DNA from 2 places in the Cardiobacterium sp. genome. Region 2 is predicted to be linked to the other one. Evidence: riboswitches for the same ligand, from Rfam matches in the RefSeq annotation. Region 2 holds a riboswitch; the other holds the start of a gene.

Region 1 (6,583 bases), on a different contig from region 2:
CCCCAATCTTTTCCCACAGGGGGAGAGAGCTGTTCGGTGGTGGTTTTGGCATCGGTGGCAAAGCAGGCGAACCCCACCCCGGCCTTCCCCCGCAGGGGGAGGGAGCTGTTCGGCGGTCGTTTTGGCATCGGCGGCAAAGCGGGCGAATCCCGCCCTGGCCTTTCCCACGGCGAGAGCGTCGTTCGGCGGTCGCTTTGGCATCGGTGGCGAAGCGGGCGAATCCCGCCCTGGACTTCCCCCACAGGGGAAGGGAGCTGTTCGGCGGTGGTTTCGGCATCGGCGGCAAAGCGGGCGAACTCACCCCAACCTTTCCCACAGCGAGCGCGTCGTTCGGCGGCGGATGCAGCGCGCTATGTTTCGTCATACGCCCAATGGTTTACCGGGCCGTGGCCGTGGCCGATGTTGAGCGGCCGGGCGATGGCGGCGCTGATGTATGCCTTGGCGGTGCGGACGGCGTCCGTCAGCGTCGCCCCTTTGGCCAGTTCGGCGGTGATGCAGGCGGAGAGGGTGCAGCCGGTGCCGTGGGTGTGCGCTGTCGCGTGGCGCGGGGCGTCAAGGGTGAGGGTGCTGCCGTCGTGGATGAGCCAGTCGCGGCAGGTGTCGCCCTCGCCGTGGCCGCCCTTGATGAGGACGGCGTGCGCGCCCTGTTGGCGCAGGATACGCGCGGCGCGGGCGATGTCCGCGTCGTCGCTGATGTGGATGCCCGCGAGTTGTTCGGCTTCGGGCAGGTTGGGGGTGATGAGGGTGGCGCGCGGCAGCAGTTCGTGTTTCAGCGCGGCGATGGCGTCGCTTTGCAGCAGTGGCGCACCGCCTTTGGAAATCATCACCGGGTCGAGTACCAGCGCACCGAAGTTGCAGTCGCGCAGGCTGGCGGCGACGCAGGCAATCATGTCGGCGGTGCCGAGCATCCCGATTTTGTGGGCGCGGATGGTGAAATCGGCAGCGATGGCGGCGATTTGTGCGCGCACGCTGGCGGTACTTGCCATTTCGATGTGGTTCACGCCGCAGGTGTTTTGTGCGGTGATGGCGGTGATGACGCTGGTGGCAAAGACGCCGCGCATTTGCATGGTTTTGATGTCGGCCTGGATGCCGGCGCCGCCGCCGCTGTCGGAGCCGGCGATGGTTAGCGCTTGTGGAATGGTCATGAGGCGTCTCCTTCATGCAGGCGGGCGGCGCGGGCGATGTCTTCGTCGCGGATGGCGGCGAGGGCGTCGATGAGGCGGGCGGCGAAGCTGCCGCTTTGTGTGGGCGCGAGTCCGGCGGCGGCCTGTTCGCCCGCAATGGCGTAGGCGGCGCAGGCTTCGCAGGCGGCCTGGTAGTGGTCGTGCGCGGGAGCGACGGCGAGGAAGGCGCCGAGAACGGCACTGAGCAGGCAGCCGGAGGCGGTGATGCGCGGCAGGAGCGGTGTGCCATTGTCGAGGGTGGCGACGCGCTGGCCGTCGGCGATGTAGTCGCGCGCGCCGCTCAGGACGGCGATGCAGTGGTAGCGGGTGGCGACGGTGCGCGCGATGGCGGCACGGTCGCCGTGGCCTTCGCCCGCGTCCGCGCCTTTGTTTTGCCAGGGGACGTCGGCGAGATACGCCAGCTCGCCCGCGTTGCCGCGGATGGCAGCGAAGCGGATGTGTTGCAGCAGCGCGGCGATGGTGTCGCGGCGGTAGGCGCTGGCGCCGACGGCGACCGGGTCGAGGATGACCGGCACGCCCGCGCGGTTTGCCGCCGCGCCTGCTTGTTGCATCGCTTCCAGCCGTGTTTGTGATGGTGTGCCGATGTTCAGCACCAACGCCGCGCTGTGCGCCGCCAGTTCTGCCGCCTCGGCGGGGCTTTCCGCCATCAGCGGCGAGGCACCGAGCGCGAGCAGGCCGTTGGCGCTGAAGTGGGCGGCGACGGCGCTGGTGATGTTGTGAATCAGCGGGTTTTGTGCGCGGATGGCGCTCAGGTAGTGGATGTGCATGGTGTTTCCGGTGGATGTGAGCCGGAAACAGTGACGCACCGCGGCTTTGTCCGGGAGGCGGACGCTGCGGCGGTGCGTGGTGCGGGTGATGCTTGCATAAGTTTCCTACGCCAGTGTTAGCTGTTTCAGGTTCACGGGTATGTTCTCAGCCGCCCGGCGGACGGCACCCCGACTTGATGAAGTCTGTGCGCAGTTTAGCGCAGTTGTGGCGGGTGGGTGCAAGTATCCCCGCCGGAGCGGGGATTGGGGTGCGGGTTAGGCACTGTTTGTCATTCAGCCTCTAGCGGTCGCGGCGCAGGCGGGTTTCGACGTCGTGCAGCAGTTTTTTGAAGGAGTTGGTGAAGTGGTTGTTGTCGGTATCGACGCGGATGTCCGCCAGTCCTTCGTAGAGGCCGAGGCGTTCGTCGCGGATTTGTTCAAGTTTGGCTTGCAGGTTTTCCGCGTTTTGTACCAGCGGGCGGTTGCGGTCGCGCCCTATGCGCAGGATTTGTCGGCGCACCGAGACGTCAAGGAAGACGACGAGGAACTGGCTCGCAATGAGGCGGCGGTTTTCGGCTTTGAGGACGATGCCGCCACCGCAGGCGACAATCATGTCGCGCGGGGTGGCAAGGACGCTCGTCAGCACTTCGTGTTCGCGTTTGCGGAAGCCTGCTTCGCCTTCGGTAGCGAAGATGGTCGGGATGTCCACGCCGGTGCGGGCGCACAATGCGTGGTCGGTGTCGGTAAATTCCCAGCGCAGGCGGGTGGCAAGGCGTTTGCCAAGCGAGGTTTTGCCCGCGCCCATCGGCCCGATCAGGATGATTTTGCGTCCGGCGGTCATGTGTGCTCCGTTATTTGCCAAGCAGCATATGCTGCGGCAGGTGTTCGTCGAAGTAGCGGGCGATGCCGCCCGCGATGCCGCGCGCCAGTTGTTCCTGGTAGTCGGGCGAGGCGAGTTTGCGTGCTTCGTTCGGGTTGGAGATGAAGGCGGTTTCGACCAGCATGGAGGGGACGGCGAGCGAGCGCAGCACGACGAAGTTGGCGCTGTTGACCCGTTTGCCGTGGAGGTTGCCGAGACGGGCGAGTTCGTTCAGGGTGCGGCTGGCGAGGGCGTGGCTGGATTCGATGGTGGCGTCCTGCTGGATGCCCAGCAGGGCTTGTTGTACGTCGTTGTCGTATTTGCGCACGTCTATGCCCCAGCGCTGGTCCACGGTGTTTTCGGTGCGTTCGAGGTATCTGCCGATTTGGGTGGTCGCGCCTTTGGTGGAGAGGATAAAGACGGAGGCGCCGCTTGGTTCGTTGCTTTCGGAGGAGTCGGCGTGGATGGAGACGAAGATGTCGGCGTTGCGGCGGCGGGCAATGGCGGTGCGTTCGTGCAGCGGGATGTAGGTGTCGCCGTCGCGGGTGAGGAAGGCGCTGAAGCCTTTTTTGGCGTTGAGGTGTTTTTTCAGGCGGTGTGCGATTTGCAGGACGACGTCTTTTTCGCGCAGGCCGGTGGACGGGTTGACCGCGCCGGTGTCTTTGCCGCCGTGGCCGGGGTCGATGGCGACGACGATGGTGCGTTTGGAGACGGCGGACGGGGTGATGATTTTGTTCTGTTTTTCGATGCGTCCGCTGGCGGAGATGTCGCGCTCCACGGTGACGGTCGCGGGCGCGCTGCGCTGCGGTTTGTAGGCGGGGACGGTGCGCGGCGCCGGGACGGCGGCGATGTTCGGCTGCGGGCGTGGCGCGGGCAGGGTCGCTGGCGGCAGGTTGGGTTGCGGCAGCGGGGTGGTTTGCATGAAGGGCGGCGGCGCGCTGTTCGCGTTCGGGTAGGGGAGGGCGGCGGGGCTGGTGTTGGGCAGGGGCGCGCTGACGGGCGGGCTGCCAATGCTGACGCCGCCGCTGTCGCGCATGGTTTCCAGTGGTTCGCCGGCGAAGACGACGTAGGGCGGCTGGTCGCTGCTGTCGAGGGATTCGAGGGTGAGTGTCTGTTCGGCGAGGTTGTCGTAGATGTCGATGACGATGCGGTTGCCGCGTCCGTTTTCCGGCGGCATGGTGTAGATGTTGGTTTTGGCGGGGTAGCGCAGGTCGATGACGACGCGCAGGGTGGTGGTGTCGCTGAAGCCGGTGCGGATGCTGGTGACGGCACCGCTGTTGAGGGTCATGCCGGCGCGGCCGCTGCGGCTGGCGTCGGGCAGGTCCAGCACGATGCGCGGTGGCCCGGCAAGGCTGAACTGGCGGAAGACGGTCGGGCGGTCAAGGTCGAGGACGAGTTGGGTTTTGTCCGGCAGACGGTTGTAGCGCACGTCTTGCAGGGTGACGGCCAGCGCCTGCACGCTGCAAAGCAGGGCGAGGAGCAGGAGCAGCAGGGCGCGGGCGCGCAGAAGTGCCTGGATTGCGGTTCGCAAGGTCATGTTTCTTGTGGGTTTTGTGGGAATCCCGGCATTATGCCTGTCTTGGCGGGGAAAGACCATTATCAGGCGGTTAGCGCGGTGAGGGTGCGTTTGCCGTCGCGCAGGGTGAACTGACAGATTACGTCAGCGGCGGGCAGGTATGCGCCGCCGTTTTGTGCCCATTCGATGAAGATGCGGTCGGCGCGCGCACTCCAGTCGCGCACGTCGAGGTAGAGCAGTTCGTCCGGTGTCGCCAGGCGGTATAAATCTGCATGGATTACAGTGTGTTGTCCAGTATGGTATTCGTTCATCAGGGCGTAGGTCGGGCTGGTGACGGCTCCGTTGTAGCCGCTCTGGTGCAGCCAGTGGCGGACGAAGGTGGTCTTGCCCGCACCCAGTGCGCCTTCGAGGTAATAGACTTTGTTATCAAGGGATTGGCGCAGTATGGCGATGGCGTCGTCAAGCGCTGCGTGTGTGGTGATGTCAAAGGTTGTGGGCATGGGCGTCTCCGCTTCCGGCTGAAAAATGTCATTACAACAGCAATTTTCATCACTGGCAAAATCCGCAGGCGGCGGGGGCGGTTTTTTTGTGGTAATATTCTGTTGTTCATCGTATTTCTGCGATGGGTATGTGCTGCGCATAGTGCCGTTTGCCCTAGGCGTTATGCAAAATAGTTATATCATTTGGAGTAAATCTAACATGGCTAAAATTGATCTTAGCAGTCTGCAAGACATTGACGGTTTCAAAGCTGCCGCACTGGTGGATGCCGATAGCGGTCTGGCACTGGCTACCGAAGGTTCAGGTCTTGACCTCGAACTGGCTTCCGCCGGTAATACCGAAGTGCTCAATGCCAAACGTCGCGTCTGCAAATCTTTGGCACTCAATGACGATATTGAAGATATCCTCATCACCCTCGGCAAGGGCTATCACCTGATTCGCCCGCTGGAGCGCAACGACAAACTGTTCCTCTATCTGGTACTGGATCGTTCACGTTCCAATCTTGCCATGGCTCGCCACGAATTGCGCGCTTTCGAGAAAGAACTCGATTTCTCCTGATTCAGAGGCTCTCTCGTGCGCTCCCTGGCCCCCGTGCATAGGGGGCGCAATTTTTATTTATCAGTAAACGGAACCCCTCGTTATGCCGGATAATCACAGTATCTGTCTGCTCGGATTCTCGCCGGAATCAGAAAACCGTATTAAAAAAATCATTGACACTTCCCCCGACCGTCCGCAGATCACCTGGGTTGCTGCCAATCACAAAGGGCTTAATGGCGTGGTCATCAATGCCAGTTTTCTTTCTACCCCGCAAATTCAGAAATATATTTCGCTGGTGAATTGCCCGATTGTCTGCGCCTTTAATAATGATGATGGTGCGGCATTGGCAGGCAATCACAGTTATCCGGCGCTTGACCTGCGCGATGCCGATCAGGGCAATCACAACCTCTGGCTCGGCAAACTGTTCGGCAGCGCCAATACCACGCCACCGCCGGAAAAGCATACACATGACGCCGCTCCGCGCCCGGTTTATTCCAGTGTCAGCAGTAATGATGCCCGCGAATTGCTCGACCACATTCGCCGTCGCGACAACATGGTCATTCGTGCCACCTCTGGCAACAGTATTACCTGGATCAAGCCGCACGAAGGACTGGTTTACATCAATTACCCGCGCGAATCCGTCCCCGGATTTGATTCGTGGACATGGATGGTGACAGACAATCTCGATATTCCCGACAGCGCACGCAAACTGCAATTTGACTTATGGCTGTTTGAAAGTCTGTGGCAATCCGACATGGACGGGCGACACTATATCGACGACCATGCCTATTACCGTCTCATCCGCTTTCCGCAGCCATTGGGACGACACGGACGCACCGAAGCGTTGCGCCTCGCCACCTGCACCCAGTCGCATCCGGTCAACATCCCGACCCTCTTTGAAAAAACCTCATATTCCTACGACCGCATCCGCCGCTTCCTCTTTGCCACGCTAATGGCAGGACAAGTACAAAAAGTCGAACACGACAGCGTCGTCGCCGACGAACAGGTCAAGCGCGTCTTCACCCCGCAGGAAAAAGAAAAAGTGGAACAAAAACGCAGCCTGCTGCAACGGCTGCGCGCCAAACTCGGCCTATAACTCTCACCAGACCCGATTCACATCATGCAAGAATTCAAAATTATCTTCGCAGGCAGCATGGGCGCCGGAAAGACCACGGCGATCCAGGCATTATCAGACGAAAAAGTTATTTCGACCGATGTCGCCAACAGCGACAAAAAAGCCCAC
Region 2 (6,583 bases):
CATGGGGGCGTTCGATCAGGGTGTAGAGGGCGAGGCTGAGCAGCAGCAGGATGAGCGCGGTGACGTCGCTGGCGTCGGAGCGGTAGGCGTCGAATTGTTGGTAGAGCAGGTAGGGCAGGGTGAGGAAGTCGGCGTTGCCAAAGAGGGCGATGATGCCGAGGTCGCCAAGCGAGAGGATGCAGGCGAAGGCGTAGGCCTGCGCCAGCGGGCGTTTCAGCGCGCGCAGTTCGATGTGTTTCAGGCGGGTGAGTCCGCGCACGCCGAGTCCGGCGCAGAGGCGGCTGTAGTTGCTGGCGAGGTCTTGCATCGGCGCGGCGAGGATTTTCAGGGTGTAGGGGATGGCCATCAGGCTGTTGCAGCCGATGATGATGGCGTCGGCGTGTTGTGGCAGGCCAATGGTGCGGCGCAGCAGGAGGAAGATGCCGGTGGCGAGGACGATGCCGGGCATGGCGAGGTTAATCATGCCGCTGGTTTCGAGCAGGTTGGCGGCGAGCGGGCGGCCGCGCAGGCGCAGTTCGCGGCTGCTCCAGAGGAGCATCAGGCAGAGGGTGATGCTGAGCAGCCCGGCGGGCAGGGCGATGCGCAGCGAGGTAATCACGGCACGCCAGAGGGCGGGGTCGCGCAGGACTTCGGGCAGGTGGTGGTTCAGGCCGCCGAGGATGACGGCGACGAGCGGCGGCAGCAGGTAGAGCAGCATCGCGCCGATGAGGGCGGTGTCGGCGAGACGCGGCCACCAGCCGCGCGGGGTGTCGTGCCAGGGATGGAGGCGGCCGGGGACGGTATTGAGGTTTTTGGCGAGCATTTGCGCGATGAGGACAAGGCTCAGGCAGCAGGTGATTTGCACGAGGGCGAGCAGCGCGGCGCGGTCGGGCTGGTAGGTGAAGGTCAGCGCCTGGTAGATGGCGAGTTCGATGGTGGTCGCTTTTGGCCCGCCGCCGAGGATGAGGATGGTGCTGAAGCTGGTGAAGCAGAGCATATAGACGAGGGCGGCGGTGGGCGGCAGTTGGCGACGCAGCCACGGCCATTCGACGTGGCGGAAGAACGCCCAGCCGCGCACGCCGAGTTGGGCGGCGAGCTGGCGCTGTTCGCCGGGGATGTGTTCGAGGGTGTTGAGCAGGAGGCGGGTGGCGAGCGGCAGCGCGAAGAATTGGTGGACGAGGAGGATGCCGGTCAGGCCATAGGGTTTGAATGTCCATTGTCCGCCAAACGCCTGCCAGAGGTGCGCCAGCCAGCCCTGTTTGCCGTACACGCCGATGATGCCGGAGATGGCGACCAGCGTCGGCAGCGCCAGGGTCAGGGTGGCGAAGCGCAGCAGCAGGGTGCGGCCGGGGAATCGGCGGCGCGCCAGCGCGCGGGCGAGGAAGACGGCGGGGACAACGGCGAGTGCGGTCGCCAGCGTCGCCTGCCAGAAGGTGAAGCGCAACACGCGCCAGAGGTAGGCATCGCCGAGGTACTGCGCCTGCGCGATGCCGCCTTGCAGGATGAGGGCGGTGAGCGCGGCGGCACCGGTGGCGAGGAGCAGGGCGGCGGCGATGAGGCCGGGGCGGAGCCAGGGGGGGATGCGGGGCATGGTTTTTACGGGTGATGTCTGAATACGGTTTTATGGCAATCTGCCGTCTGCCATGTATTGCGATGGGGGAATGCCAAGGGTAATGCCGCCTTCTTCCAGCACATACGCCATATGCGGCCAGAAACAGCCTGCTTCCATCGCGGGTGCGTCTGTGGTTTTCAGGCGGCGTAATAAATCCGCCGCTTCTACTTCCAGACTGTTATCGGGCTTCAGATTGCCTTTTAGCGTATAAATGCTCACCATCCATTGGCAGTAGCTTTGCAGAAAGTGTTCCAATGAATGGTTCGCATAAATAAAAATGCCGTTGAGATTCATCCGGTCGCTGTTAAGCAGATATACCTGCCCCGTTTCATTAAGCACCAAAGCGCCAAAATCACAGACGCCGAAAGCATAAAATGTTTTCCCGTTGGCTTTAATGGTTATTTTCTGGTCGGGATAACGGATAAAGCAAAATCCCGATGGTCTGTAGTCTTCCAGATAGCCATAGAGGTTTTCATGCAAAGTATAGAAATCCATTTTTTCGATATTGCCGTCTGCGGTGGCGGTAAAACCGTAATCAGCCAGGAATTGCAATTTGTCCAGCAGTCTTTTCATGTTTGGATTTTGTCGGGTTGGTGGGAGGAAGCAATTCGGCGGCAGATTCGGCAACCGTTGCCGCGACTACACAAATACGCCTCAAGCCTCCGGCAGCGGCAGCGGGTGGCAGAATGTGCCTTCCGGCAAGGTATTGCCCTGCGGGTCAATCGCCACCTGCTTGCCGTCTTTCACCGCTTCGACGCAGACACGGTCGCGGCTGCCCGCCCAGTTGTGGCTGAAGCCTTCCGCTTCTTCGTATGCAAAGGGTTGCACGGTTTCGCCTTTGAGGTTGATGTAGCCCCAGCGGTCGCCCTTTTTCACCGGGGCGACGTCAGCGCCGAAGCCGCCCGCGTCGTCGTAGGCGAGCGCGATGAGGGTGTTGCCCTTTTCATCGAGATAGCCGCATTTGCCCGCTTTGCAGGCAACGGTGGTGTAGCCCCGGTTGTCTTCGCGGCGCATGAAGCCGTCCATTCGCTCATATTGCAGCGGCACGACGGTTTTGCCGTGACGGTCAATCATGCCGTAGCGCCCGGCCTTGCCGACGATGGCGAGTGCGTCGTCGTAGGGAAACAGGCTCACTTGCTCAAATTCCCAGGCGGTGTGCGCCTTGCCCCGGGTATCGACGTAAGCCCAGCGCCCGTCTTTCATCACCGGCGTCAGCGTGTCGGCGACGTAATCGTTGTACACGGCATCAAACTGCGCGGGGACGGTGATTTCGCCGCTGCCCGGGTCAAAGAAGCCTTTTTTGCCGTGTTGGCTGAAGACGCCCAACGCGCCGCAGACGTTGCGATGGATTTCGATGCCCTCGCCTTGCGGCACTTCGAGCGGGGCGGGGCATTCGATGGCGTGGGCATGGGGCGCTGCCAAAAGCAGCGCGGTCAGGATGATTTTTTGCATGAGGTCATTGTCTTGCGGGTTTATGTTTACATACACCTTGAGCGCTCAGGTGTATGTAAAAGAACACTCCCCTCCCCCTGCGGGGGAGGGGACGGGGGTGGGGTTAAGTATTGCTGCCGCCGATGTCGTTTTTGCTATGGCAGGTCGGCCATGAATGGCCGACCTGCGTTTGCGGTTTTGTGAGGATGGCTATATAAGCGGCAAACGGGATGCCTGCTTTTACTTGCTCACCGCCTGTTGCCATTGCTCAATCCACTGCGGCCGGTTTTTCTCCACTTCGTCCGGGGTGAATTGCAGCGTCTTTTCCGGGCGCGGCAGTTTGGCAAACGCTTCCGGCAACGTCACGTCAGCGGCGGGATAAACCCAGTTGGTGGTGGCGAGCTTGTCCTGGAAGGCGGGGGAAATGAGAAATTCGAGGAATTTCTGCGCCAGTTCGGGATTCTTGCTGGTGCGGGTACGCGCCGCCACTTCCACTTGCAGGTAGTGGCCTTCATCAAACAGGGCGGCGGCGTAATTATCGTTGTTTTCCTTCATGATTTGATAGGCGGGCGAAGTGGTGTAGTACAAGGCCATGTCGCTCTCGCCCTTGCGGAACAGGCCATAGGCCTCGCCCGAACCTTTGGCGACAGTCACCGTTTTCTTCGCCAGTTTTTCCCAGGCGGCGGGAGCGCCATCGCCAAACACCTTCTGCATCCACAACATGAAACCCTGCCCCGGCGTGCTCACGCGCGGGTCGGAATAAATCACCGTCCACGGCTCGTTGCTCTCGACCAGTTCATGCAGGCTGTGCGGCGGGTTTTTCAGGCGGGTTTTGTCGTAAACGAAGCCGAACCAGCCATAGTCATACGGCACGAAGACCTTGTCATCCCAGGCGACAGGCAGTTTCAGCTTGCTGGTATCGACCCCGCTCGGCGCGAGCAGGCCGGTATCCAGCGCCGCCTGCATCAGCGTATTGTCGATGCCGAGGACGACATCGGCGCTGTTCTGCTCGCCTTCCATGCGCAGGCGGTTCAAAATCATCACGCCGTGGTCAAGCGCCGCGTATTTGACTTCGCAGTCGCAGACTTTTTCAAATTCGGCCTTGAGACCGGGACCCGCACCCCATTCCGTATTGAAACCACCGTAGGTATAGACGGTGAGTACCGGCTTGGCAGACGCCGCGGCGGCGATGAGAGAGAGGAAAATCAGGGATTTTTTGAACACGTTGCACCTCGTTTTTGGGAAAAAGACCAGCCGCAACGGGATTGAGCGTCTCAATCCCTACGCCAGCATGATCCGGATCAGGTTCTGCGGGTATTTCTCAGCCGGCTCGCCGACACCCCGTTGAGAACGGCGACATTATATAGGGTCGGAGGCAGTTGTGTGGATTTTTGTGTGTATCTTATGTGGAAATCCTCAAATTAATCGCTAGTAAGGTGAATCATCGTTGTTTGTATTGTGAGGTTATGTGGATTTGGTCGTTCATCCATGTGCAGTGGGGACGGTTTTGGTATGTGTGCCGTTCATAAAAAACCACCCCGGAGGGCGGTTTTTTTCGCGGATGCCGGATTATAGCCATCCACCGAAAGTTTCAGACAAGGCGTATCGCCGAAGACAGTACGCGGTTGTACGGCGAGGCGATGCAACACAGTATGAGGCTTTCGGTGGGTGGCTATATTTGATCAGGCTGGCGAAGTAGGTCAGGGTTGTGCGGATTTGCTGTCGCTTGTCGCCGGGGCCTCGCTTGCCGGAGTGGTCGCTTCGGTAGCAGCTTTTTCTGCGTCGCTGGCCGCAGCAGCTTCGGCGGGTTTCGGGGCGGCGGTTTCTGTTGCAGGAGCGGTTGCTTCGGCGGCGGGTTTTTCTGCTTCGCTGGTTGTCGCGGCTTCGGCTGCGGGCGCGGTCGCTTCAGCGGCGGGTTTTGCCGCTTCGCTGGTGGCAGCAGGTTCGGCGGTCGCCGGTGCGGCGGTTTCGCTCGCGGGAGTGGTCGCTTCGGCGGTGGGTTTTGCCGCTTCGCTGGCAGCGGTTTCGGCGGCAGCGGTTTCGGCTGCGGGCGCGGCCGCTTCGGCGGCGGGCGCAGTCGCTTCGGCGGCGGGTTTTTCTGCTTCGTTGGTAGCAGCAGATTCAGCGGCGGCGGTTTCGGCTGCGGGCGCGGTCGCTTCAGCGGCGGGTTTTTCTGCTTCGCTGGTTGTCGCGGCTTCGGCGGTCGCCGGTGCGGCGGTTTCACTCGCAGGAGCAGTCGCTTCGGTAGCAGGTTCTGCCGCTTTTTCTTCCGCCGCTTCTTCTTCGTCCTGGCTCAGCGAATAGACGTAGGCAGCGACGACTTTGATTTTGGCGTCGCCCAGGGTGTCTTTCCACGCGGGCATGACGTTGTTGCGCGGTTGCTGGATTTGGTGTTCGATGAAGGCTTTGAGCGCCGCCGGGTCTTCCGGGTCGTCGGCGTAGAGCCAGGTCTGGTCGGCGAGGTTGATGCCGCCGATGACCGGGTTGCCTTTGCCGTCCGGGCCGTGGCAGGCGATGCAGCTGGTGCCGTAGAGTGCTTTGCCTTTGTCGGCGCGCGCCTGGTCGTGCGGGTAGCCGCCAAGCGAGAGGACGTAGTTGCTGACGTCGTCGAGTTTTTCCTGGTCTTCGGCGCTGGGCGGCTGGCCGGGGGTGACGGCTATCAGCGCGCCACCGGGTGGCATCGCGCCGGTGTGGCCGTTGGTGATGGTGTTGATGATGTTTTCCGGTGTGCCGCCCCAGATCCAGTCTTTGTCGGTGAGGTTGGGGTAGCTGCCGGGGCTGCCGCCCGCGTCCGAGGCGTGGCAGACGGCGCAGTTTTGCAGGAAGATGCGGCGGCCTGTTGCGAGCGCGTCCGGGTCTTTGGCGAGTTCTTCGACGCTTTTGCCAGCGTAGTGGCGGAAGTATTCGGCGGAGCGGGAGTCGATTTTGCGGCTTTCCTGCTGGTATTGGCCAAGTTGTGTCCAGCCTTTGCTGCCTTTGTACACGCCGGGGTAAAGGAAGAGGTAGGCGATGGCGAAGGCGATCATCAGGTAAAACAGCGACAGCCACCAGCCCGGCATCGGGTTGTTCATTTCTTTGAGGTCGCCGTCCCAGGTGTGGTCGATGATTTCGCCTTCTTTGGCGTCGCCGCCCGCCTTGATGTGGGTCGTCCAGTACACCAGGCCGATGTAGCCGAGGATGTGCAGCACGGTGACGGCTGCGATGAAGATGCTGACTGCGGTCATTTGTTTTGCCTCTTGTTTTGTGCTGTGTCTGCCGGGTGCCGCGGGTGGATGGGGGCGTCGTTTTCGTCCTTGAGGGCGAGTTTTTCGGCATCTTCGTAGGGCTTGCGCCGTTGCGGCAGGTAGAGGATGACTACCATCAGGATGAAGGATGCGAAGAGGACGACGGTGGTGTATTTGACCCAGGCGATGCCGGCGGCTGTCATGTTCTGTTACCGGTTCTGTTCTTTGAAGGCGACGCCCAGGCCTTGCAGGTAGGCGACGAGTGCGTCCATTTCGGTTTTGTCTTTGAGTTTTTCCTTGACGCTTTCAACGTCCGCCTCGGTGTAGGGTTCACCCA

The links. A riboswitch is a leader RNA that binds a small molecule or an ion and turns the genes downstream of it on or off. The one in region 2 is predicted to bind thiamine pyrophosphate.
Region 1: linked by a shared signal. The riboswitch ahead of thiM (hydroxyethylthiazole kinase) and the one ahead of thiB (thiamine ABC transporter substrate binding subunit) in region 2 are both predicted to bind thiamine pyrophosphate.

Annotation. Positions count from the first base shown of each region.
Region 1 is NZ_DBHKZK010000010.1:210-6,792, forward strand. Features, by position in the region: gene thiD (bifunctional hydroxymethylpyrimidine kinase/phosphomethylpyrimidine kinase) at 351-1,145, opposite strand; gene thiM (hydroxyethylthiazole kinase) at 1,142-1,951, opposite strand; TPP riboswitch at 2,037-2,132, opposite strand; gene ACO54Z_RS00655 (shikimate kinase) at 2,232-2,771, opposite strand; gene ACO54Z_RS00660 (N-acetylmuramoyl-L-alanine amidase) at 2,782-4,326, opposite strand; gene tsaE (tRNA (adenosine(37)-N6)-threonylcarbamoyltransferase complex ATPase subunit type 1 TsaE) at 4,389-4,805, opposite strand; gene ACO54Z_RS00670 (roadblock/LC7 domain-containing protein) at 5,005-5,361, shown strand; gene ACO54Z_RS00675 (hypothetical protein) at 5,444-6,436, shown strand; gene ACO54Z_RS00680 (GTP-binding protein) at 6,461-6,583, shown strand, end outside.
Region 2 is NZ_DBHKZK010000082.1:1,750-8,332, forward strand. Features, by position in the region: gene thiP (thiamine/thiamine pyrophosphate ABC transporter permease) at 1-1,570, opposite strand, end outside; gene thiQ (thiamine ABC transporter ATP-binding protein ThiQ) at 1-3, opposite strand, end outside; gene ACO54Z_RS12360 (hypothetical protein) at 1,601-2,164, opposite strand; gene ACO54Z_RS12365 (WG repeat-containing protein) at 2,246-3,043, opposite strand; gene ACO54Z_RS12370 (hypothetical protein) at 3,147-3,287, opposite strand; gene thiB (thiamine ABC transporter substrate binding subunit) at 3,263-4,246, opposite strand; TPP riboswitch at 4,284-4,376, opposite strand; gene ccoP (cytochrome-c oxidase, cbb3-type subunit III) at 4,723-6,246, opposite strand; gene ACO54Z_RS12385 (cbb3-type cytochrome oxidase subunit 3) at 6,243-6,449, opposite strand; gene ccoO (cytochrome-c oxidase, cbb3-type subunit II) at 6,456-6,583, opposite strand, start outside.